DNA from 2 places in the Pseudomonas sp. NPDC089569 genome. Region 2 is predicted to be linked to the other one. Evidence: predicted binding sites of a transcription regulator. Region 2 holds the regulator's gene; the other holds the start of a gene.

Region 1 (4,761 bases), on a different contig from region 2:
GTAACCCTTGACCCGCGGATAACCGAGGGCCTTGGCCACGAGATAGGTAAAGCCAGAGCGATGGTGGGTCTGGCAGTGGGTAATCACTTCTTTGTCCTTGCTGATCCCGAGTTGTTCCAGGATCTGCGGCATGTCGGTGCGAATGCGCAGGTTGCGTGCCTGATCCATGCCCGCGGTCCATTCGAAATTGACTGCGCCGGGAATGTGCCCGCCCTTGGCGGCCAGCACTTTTTCGCCGGAGAACTCCAACGGCCCGCGCGCGTCCCAGATCGCCAGGTCAGTCGCGCCGAGGCGGCTTTGCAGGTATTCGCGGGTCGCGGTGGGTTCGTCGTGCAGGGTCAAGGCCACCGGTCCGCCGACCGGGGGCGCAACCTCGGTCGATAACGGCAACGCTTCGGCCAGCCACGACTTCAGGCCGCCATCGACGTAGTGATAACGGCTGTGGCCGATCACGTCGAGTAACCAGATGAAGCGTCCGGCCCAGCCACCGCCTTCGTCGTCATAGACGACGTAGACTGCGTCCTTGTTGTGCCCGAGCTCGCCGAACAGTTTTTCCAGGTCGGCCTGTGAGGGCAGCAGTCCCGGCGCTGGAGGTTGGCCGAGTTGTGTGCGTTTGGGGTCGACAAAACGTGCGCCGGGAATATGCCCCTCGGTGTAACGGGCGCTGCTGGTCAGGTCGACCAGAATCAGTTCGCGGGCGGCGAGGCGAGGGAGCAAGTCGCTCGGTTCGATCACCAGCGGCAAGCCAGAGAAGTCAGACATGTGAGGTCTCCAGGGCACAAAAAGGAAGGATTGTAGCGCAGCGCTATTGGCCGCGGCGGCTAAAGTTGTGCAGTGCTTTCTCGATGCACTGTGCGGTTTTGCCGAAGGCTTGTACGCAGATTTCCGAAAACGGCCCGCCGCCCTGATCCGCCGCAACAATCATGATCACCCGGCCATTGTTGAGCAGTGAGCGCAGCAGCAGATGCTCGCCGCCAAATTGTGAGCGCAGGCCGTTGGGTAGCAATGCGGAGAATTGTGCATTGTTGGCAGGCGTCAGGCGCACCTGGGCCTGTTGCGCGAGCAAGCGTTGCAGCACGGTGCTCTGGTTGACCGGGAAATTCAGCCCCGCAGCTTCTTTCGGCAGTCCGGCCGTTTGATGCACCCGCAAGTTGGCGTGGGTGCGGTCGGCCATCAGGATCATCACCCGGCGCATGCCGCACGCCACCAAGGCGTCGCGAGCCGCGATGGTCAAGTGCATGGCGTTGGTGAAACGGCTCGGCTCGGCCAGCAGTTCGGCACATTGTCCACGCCACTTCGCCAGGTCCTCGGCAGACGGCGCCTGCGCCGGCAACAATCGGGCATGGATGCGGTTCATGCCCCAAGGCCAGATCAGTGCGACGGCAGGGTGCCAGAGATCCGGCATGGCGTGATGGCGTGCACTGTTGGCAGCTTGTTGGTGCAGTTGCTGTCGGACGTCGTCCATAGGCATTTGCAGGTACAGGCTGGTCAGCTGCTGCCAGCGTTTGCTGTGCGGGCTGTCCCAGGCGTGTTGTGCGGACAGTGCCAACCCATTGGCCAACAGCACCGTGTTGGCCGGTTGATTGAGCCAGCGGCGCAGGGTCGGGTCGTCATCCAGGCGGTTTTGCTGGCGCAGTGGATGTCCACTGTCACGGGCGATGCGCAGGACCTTCACCAGCTCCCGTTGCTCGGTCAGCAACAGGTGATAGCCCTGCTGTACCCAGATCGGCAGGCGCCAGAGATTCACCAGGGTCAGGCCGATTTCCAGCAAGCGTGCGCCAAACAATTGCTTTTCGACTTTGCGTGCCGACTCGCCTTTGTGGATGACCCGCAACTCCCAGTCTTCGAGCAGTTGCGGGTGAGTCATTGCCAGCGGCCACAACGGTGACAGAAACAACAGGCTGCCCCAATGAATGTCCTGCCACAGTCTTGCCAGTCGACTGGCAAAAAAGCCGTTGGCCTGTTGAGTGGCGTGCTGGCTGATCATCTGCAACTGGCGCAGCGTCGGCGCAATGTCGGTCTCGGGCACTGCCGGCAAACGCTCGAGCAGTTCCTCGGTGCGTTTAAGGCCCAGGCGATTGATCGCGACCTCAAGGTTCTCCGCAGGCTCGGTCATGCTGCCATGGGTGTGACGGTTGGCTTCACGGATGACGCTCAAGGCCAGGGCCGGGCTTTGCTGCATGACCTCGGCAATGTCACGCAGCGAGCTGCGATTGTCGCGGATCGCCCGGCAGACACGGTCGTGACTGGCCTGCGGGACCGGCAGGCGCACATTGTCCAGAAGCTTGACCCAGCCTTCGAGAGTGGTCGGTTTTGCAGTTGGAACGTTCGTTTCGTTAACCATGTCGAGAGGCGATCATTGTCAGCATTTTCCCTGCCCGGAGTGGGTCGAAGTGGCTTTTCGCCTTAACTGGCTATAGTCTGGCGCAGTTTTGCCGATAAGTAGAAGAAGAGATTTTTTAACTTCCGAATATGACCTTGAACCCGACTCAGTAAGTGCTCTCCTACCTATGGCTAAAATAATCGGCATCATCGTCGTATTCGCGAGCGTGCTCGGCGGATACGTGCTCTCCCACGGCAAAATTGCCGCCCTGATCCAGCCTTTCGAGGTCATGATTATCGGAGGTGCGGCCCTCGGTGCATTCCTGCAGGCCAACCCCGGTCACATGACGATGCACGTGCTCAAGAAAGCCTTGAGCATGTTCGGTTCGCGTTTCAGCCACAGCTTCTATCTGGAAGTGTTGGGCCTGATTTACGAGATCCTCAATAAAAGCCGCCGCGAAGGCATGATGGCCATTGAAGGCGATATCGAAGATGCCGCCGCGAGCCCGATTTTCGCCAAGTACCCGTCCGTTCTGAAGGACGAACGCATGACTGCGTTCATCTGCGATTACCTGCGCATCATGTCCTCGGGCAACATGGCTCCCCATGAACTGGAGGGGCTGTTCGATATGGAACTCTACAGCCTGAAAGAAGAGCTGGAGCATCCTTCCCATGCCGTCAACGGCATCGCCGACGGTATGCCGGGTTTCGGTATCGTCGCGGCGGTATTGGGTATCGTTGTGACCATGGCCTCGTTGGGCGAGGGCGACCAGAAATCCATCGGCCTGCACGTCGGTGCGGCGCTGGTAGGTACCTTCTTCGGTATCCTGGCGGCCTACGGCTTCTTCGGCCCGTTGGCCCATTCCCTGGCCCACGATGCCAAGGAAGAGCTGAACATCTACGAAGCCATCAAGGCTTCGCTGGTGGCCTCGGCTTCCGGTATGCCGCCATCGCTGGCGGTGGAGTTCGGTCGCAAGGTCCTGTACCCGGCGCACCGCCCTAGCTTCGCCGAGCTGGAACAAGCGGTGCGCGGTCGCTAAGCCATGGAGAATAATCAGCCGATAATCGTCAAGCGCGTCAAGCGCATTGCAGGCGGGCATCACGGGGGCGCCTGGAAAATCGCCTTCGCCGACTTCGCCACGGCGATGATGGCGTTCTTCCTGGTGTTGTGGCTGTTGTCGACCGCCACGCCTGAACAGAGAATCGCCATCGCCGGTTACTTCAAGGACCCGATCGGCTTCTCCGAAAGCGGTACGCCGTACATCATCGATCTGGGTGGCACGCCCACCCTGGCGCCGGAAAACACCCTCAACCCGGAAGTGAAGTCCCAGCCGCAGCCGGACAAGGTGACGGTCGACACCGATCAGGTCGAAGGCATGGCCGAGATGGTCGAGAAAGAGCGTCTTGAACTGTTGCTGCAAGAACTGCAGAACAAGGTCGAAGAAAATCCGCAGTTGCAGAAGTTCAAAGACCAGATCATGTTCGAGATCACCCCGGACGGCTTGCGCATTCAGATCGTGGATGCTGAAAACCGCCCGATGTTCGACTCCGGCAGTGCCCGTCTGAAGCCGTATTTCGAAGACATCCTGCTGGCCATGGCCGACACCATCAAGGCGGTGCCGAACAAGATCAGCATCAGTGGTCATACCGATGCCAAGCCTTACAGCGGCACGGGTGATTTCGGTAACTGGGAGCTTTCTGCCAACCGTGCCAACGCCGCTCGCCGCGCGCTGGTCGCAGGCAGCTATCCGGATCAGCAAGTGGCGCGGGTGGTCGGTTATGCCTCGTCTGCCTTGTTTGACCGCGAGCATCCGTTCAACCCGGTCAACCGCCGTATCGACATCATCGTGCTGACCAAGAAAGCCCAGCGCGCCATTGAAGGTTCACAAGGCGCGGAACCTGCACCCGATGCCACGCAAGGGACGCCTGATGCCGCCCCGGCTGCACCGGTTGACCCGAACGCACTGCCGGCGGACAAGGAGCCACTGCCGGCCCACGAGCTTCGTGAGCGGCTGAACCTGTTCGATAACCCGGCACCGAAGCCGGCCGAGGCGCCCAAGCAGTGAGGTGGTGATTACTCGGTCGCCATCGCGAGCAGGCTCGGTCCCACTTTGGAATGTATTTACTTGTGGGAGCGAGCCTGCTCGCGATGGCGGTAGTCGAATAGCCACAAAAAAGCCGCGAGATGATCGCGGCTTTTTTACGTCTGCGGTAAGCGGCTCAGTAGCCGTTCTCCGGCAGGCTGGCGATGATCGAGCGGTAGCTGTTCATCCGTTGTTGCTGCACGCGGCCATCCTCAAGTGCCTTCAGCAGGGCGCAGCCGGGTTCGCGGTCGTGCTTGCAGTCGCGAAAGCGACAGGTGCCGAGCAAGTCGTTGAACTCAATGAAACCAGCCTCCACGTCGGCACGGCTGACGTGGCCCAGGCCGAATTCCCGGAT
Region 2 (4,761 bases):
CACCAGCCAGAAGCAGGTTCTAACCGCGGCTTATCACAGTTACAAGCGCTGCGGGCTCGCCGGCTGCATCCTGACTAAACTGGATGAAACGGCCAGCCTGGGTGAGGTGTTGAGCCTGGCCATCAGCCATGAGTTGCCGGTGGCCTACCTGACCGACGGTCCGCGGATTCCGGATGATTTGCATCTGCCGCGTCGTCATCAACTGGTCAGTCGCGCCGTCAGCGTGCAAATGCAGGAAGAGCCCAGCGAAGAAGCCATGGCCGACATGTTCGCTGACATCTACCACAGTCCCGCCAAGCAGGTAGGCTGAGGTGACAATGAATCGTTTTTGTACCTACATCGATGGTCTGCCATGCATTGTTCAAATTGCGAACGCGCAGCCAGTAATGTGGCCTCCGTCTATGCAAGACAAGGTAAAGAAATAACATGGGCAGCATGCATCCCGTACAGGTGATCGCGGTGACCGGCGGCAAGGGTGGCGTCGGCAAAACTAACGTGTCAGTGAACTTGTCGCTGGCCCTGGCCGAGCTTGGCCGGCGCGTCTTGCTGCTGGACGCCGATCTGGGGCTGGCGAACGTCGATGTTCTGCTGGGCCTTACACCCAAACGTACCCTGGCCGATGTGATCGAGGGGCGTTGCGACCTGCGCGACGTCCTGTTGCAGGGGCCGGGTGGCATCCGCATCGTTCCGGCCGCTTCCGGCACCCAGAGCATGGTTCACCTGAGCCCGGCGCAACACGCCGGCCTGATCCAGGCGTTCAGCGACATCGGCGACAATCTCGACGTATTGGTGATCGATACCGCTGCGGGTATCGGTGACTCGGTAGTCAGCTTCGTGCGCGCCGCACAGGAAGTGTTGCTGGTGGTCTGCGACGAACCCACCTCGATCACCGATGCCTATGCGCTGATCAAGTTGCTGAACCGCGACTACGGGATGAATCGTTTCCGCGTCCTGGCCAACATGGCGCAGAGCCCGCAGGAAGGTCGCAACCTGTTCGCCAAGCTGACCAAGGTCACGGATCGCTTCCTTGACGTCGCCCTGCAATACGTCGGCGCCGTGCCGTATGACGAAAGTGTGCGCAAGGCCGTGCAGAAGCAACGTGCGGTCTATGAAGCCTTTCCGCGTTCCAAGTGCTCGCTGGCATTCAAGGCCATCGCACAGAAGGTCGACACCTGGCCGCTGCCGGCCAACCCGCGCGGACACCTGGAGTTTTTCGTCGAGCGCCTTGTGCAACAAACGGCAGGACCCGTGCTATGACAGCCAGCGGTATGAACCTCTACAGGAAATCGGCACGCGACGCTCAATACGAGTTGATCGAGCGTTATGCACCGTTGGTCAAGCGCATTGCCTACCATTTGCTGGCACGTCTGCCGGCCAGTGTCCAGGTCGAAGACCTGATCCAGGCCGGGATGATCGGCCTGCTGGAAGTGTCGACCAAGTACGACGCCAGCAAAGGCGCCAGTTTCGAAACCTACGCGGGCATCCGCATCCGCGGCGCCATGCTCGATGAGGTCCGCAAGGGTGACTGGGCGCCCCGTTCGGTCCACCGCAATACCCGGATGGTCAGCGACGCCATTCGCTCGATTGAAGCTAAAACCGGCCGTGACGCTAAAGATCACGAGGTTGCGGCCGAACTCCAATTGAGTCTCGACGATTACTACGGGATTTTGAATGACACCCTGGGCAGTCGGCTGTTCAGTTTCGACGATCTGTTGCAGGACGGCGAACACGAAGGGCTGCACGAGGATGGCGCGGGTGCTCATCTCGAGCCGTCACGCGATCTGGAAGACGAGCGCTTCCAGGCCGCGCTGGCGGACGCGATTGCCAATTTGCCGGAGCGTGAGCGACTGGTGTTGGCGCTGTACTACGACGAAGAGTTGAATCTCAAGGAAATCGGTGAGGTCCTGGGGGTCAGCGAATCTCGGGTCAGCCAGTTACACAGCCAGTGCGCGGCCCGTTTGCGGGGGCGTTTGGGAGAGTGGCGAGCGCGTTGAAGGCGGTGTGGGGGCACTGCGACGTGGCGGGTGGGGTGATGAACCGCGCCCGTTTCGATTCGTTGTACTCCAGACAGTCATTGAGTGCTTTGCCAGATTGATTGAAATGGCGCGTCCAGGTGCTGGGCGCGTTTTAGTCTGCTTGGAGGTCGAATTGGACAAGAACATGAAAATCCTCATCGTTGATGACTTCTCAACGATGCGGCGGATCATTAAGAACCTGTTGCGTGACCTTGGGTTCACCAACACGGTCGAGGCCGACGATGGCACTACCGCCATTCCGGTACTCAACAGCGGGAGCATCGACTTTCTGGTAACGGACTGGAACATGCCGGGCATGACCGGTATCGATCTGCTGCGCCACGTACGTGCCGATGAAAAACTCAAGCATCTGCCGGTGCTGATGGTGACCGCTGAAGCCAAGCGCGAGCAGATCATCGAGGCGGCCCAGGCCGGTGTGAACGGCTATGTGGTCAAACCCTTCACGGCCCAGGCGTTGAAAGAAAAAATCGAGAAGATTTTCGAACGCATCGGTTGAACTGCGCCACGGGGGAGCTATGGGGCAAAACGAATCTTCGCTGGGCGATTTTGAATCGACCCTGAAAAAACATGCCGTCGAACTGGTCGCGAGCCTTGAAAAGGGCAGGTTCGGCGATGCTGTGCAATTGATCCATGAGCTCAACCAGACCCGTGACCGCGGCCTGTATCAGGAAGTGGGCAAGCTCACCCGTGAGTTGCACAGCGCGATCGTCAATTTCCAGATTGACCCGCATATGCCGCAAGCCGAGGAAGTGTCACAGATCACGGATGCGACCGAGCGCCTGTCCTATGTGGTCAAGCTGACCGAGGCTGCGGCGAACCGCACCATGGATCTGGTGGAGAACGCCACGCCATTGGTCAATCGCCTGAGCGATGACGCCCAGGCTTTGAGTACGGACTGGGGGCGCTTCATGCGTCGCGAAGTCGGTGCCGAAGAGTTTCGCGACCTGGCCCGTCGAGTCGACGGTTTTCTGGCACGTAGCGCCGAAGACGGTCGCACCGTATCAAGCAATCTCAACGACATTCTGCTTGCCCAGGATTACCAGGACCTCACGGGCCAGGTGATCAAGCGTGTGACCCAACTGGTCACCGAAGTAGAAAGCAACCTGCTCAAGCTCGTGCTCATGGCCAGTCAGGTGGACCGCTTTGCGGGCATCGAACACGACCGTGCGGCGATGCTTGCCGAAAAAGATCCACAAAAACATCTCTCTCAGGGTGAAGGTCCGCAGATTCATGCCGATAAAAGAGAAGACGTTGTGTCCGGTCAGGACGATGTGGACGATTTGTTATCCAGCCTAGGATTTTGAGTTTCAGCATTTTAGGTTTTTTGGGTTTTTAGACCTTTAGGAGCACCCCCCCTGATGAGCTTCGGCGCCGATGAAGAGATCCTTCAGGATTTCCTGGTTGAGGCCGGCGAGATTCTAGAGCAACTGTCCGAGCAACTGGTCGAGCTGGAAAGCCGTCCGGATGATGCGGATCTGCTCAATGCAATTTTTCGCGGTTTTCACACTGTAAAAGGGGGCGCCGGCTTCCTTCAGCTCAACGAGCTGGTGGAGTGCTGTCACATCGCCGAGAACGTGTTCGACATCCTGCGCAAGGGTGAGCGTCGCGTCGACTCGGAGTTGATGGACGTGGTTCTCGAAGCACTGGACGCGGTCAACAGCATGTTCGGCGAAGTCCGCGACCGTAGCCCGATCACGGCGGCTACACCGGAACTGCTCGCGGCCCTGGCCCGCCTGGCCGAGCCGCAAACGGCCGACGAAGTCGCACCTGCGCCGGTGGCCGAGGTGATCGAGGAACCTGTCGCCGAAAGTGAGTCGGGCGATATCACCGACAATGAATTCGAACAATTGCTGGACTCGCTGAACGCCGTCAAGGCTGAAGCCGAGGCGCCAGCCGCTGTTGCCGAGCCTGCCGGCGATGCCGCGGCCAGCGACGAAATCACCGATGCCGAGTTCGAGTCGTTGCTCGACCAGTTGCACGGTAAAGGTCAGTTCGCTGTCGATGGCCTGACGCCGCCTGCCGCGTCTGTCGCAGCAGAGGCGCCGAAAGCCGAGGGCGATAGCTCCGATATCACCGACGACGAGTTCGAAGCACTGCTCGACCAGTTGCATGGCAAGGGTAACTTTGCCGTCGAAGCACTGGAGTCGGCCATTGCGTCGGTACCGACGCCTGCCGCACCTGCCGCCGCCGCGGCCGGTAGCGACCTGATCACCGACCAGGAATTCGAATCACTGCTCGACGAATTGCACGGCAAAGGCAAGTTCAGCGAAGTCGGCACCGCAACAGCGGCGACCGGCTCGAATGCTGCTGTTACAACGCCGGCAGCCAAACCTGCGGCACCGAAGCCGGCAGCCAAGGCACCCGAGCCGAAAGCCGAAACGCCAGCACCGGCTGCCGCACCAGCACCGGCCGCGGCACCTGCGCCGTCCCGTACCCCGGCCTCGCCGCCGGCGGAAAAGCCGGCCAGCGAAGCCGAGACCACCGTGCGGGTCGATACCGCGCGTCTGGACGAAATCATGAACATGGTCGGCGAGTTGGTGCTGGTGCGTAACCGCCTGGTTCGCCTGGGTCTCAACAGCGGCGATGAAGCCATGTCCAAGGCCGTGTCGAACCTCGACGTGGTCACGGCCGACCTGCAGACCGCGGTCATGAAGACCCGGATGCAGCCGATCAAGAAAGTCTTCGGGCGATTCCCGCGCCTGGTTCGCGACCTGGCTCGCCAGCT

The links. The regulator FliA, encoded in region 2, starts transcription of late flagellar genes. The targets are predictions, from matches to a motif close to CTAAAGTTTNNNNNNNNNNNGCCGNTAA.
Region 1: the regulator FliA is predicted to act here: its motif matches at 2,415-2,442, upstream of motA (flagellar motor stator protein MotA).

The regions. Positions count from the first base shown of each region.
Region 1 is NZ_JBNNVQ010000054.1:26,953-31,713, reverse strand. Features, by position in the region: gene rhdA (thiosulfate sulfurtransferase) at 1-762, opposite strand, end outside; gene ACQKP2_RS19980 (HDOD domain-containing protein) at 806-2,344, opposite strand; gene motA (flagellar motor stator protein MotA) at 2,511-3,362, shown strand; gene motB (flagellar motor protein MotB) at 3,366-4,388, shown strand; gene rsgA (small ribosomal subunit biogenesis GTPase RsgA) at 4,543-4,761, opposite strand, start outside.
Region 2 is NZ_JBNNVQ010000059.1:1,301-6,061, forward strand. Features, by position in the region: gene flhF (flagellar biosynthesis protein FlhF) at 1-310, shown strand, start outside; gene fleN (flagellar synthesis regulator FleN) at 427-1,257, shown strand; gene fliA (RNA polymerase sigma factor FliA) at 1,254-1,994, shown strand; gene ACQKP2_RS20675 (chemotaxis response regulator CheY) at 2,161-2,532, shown strand; gene ACQKP2_RS20680 (protein phosphatase CheZ) at 2,552-3,340, shown strand; gene ACQKP2_RS20685 (chemotaxis protein CheA) at 3,395-4,761, shown strand, end outside.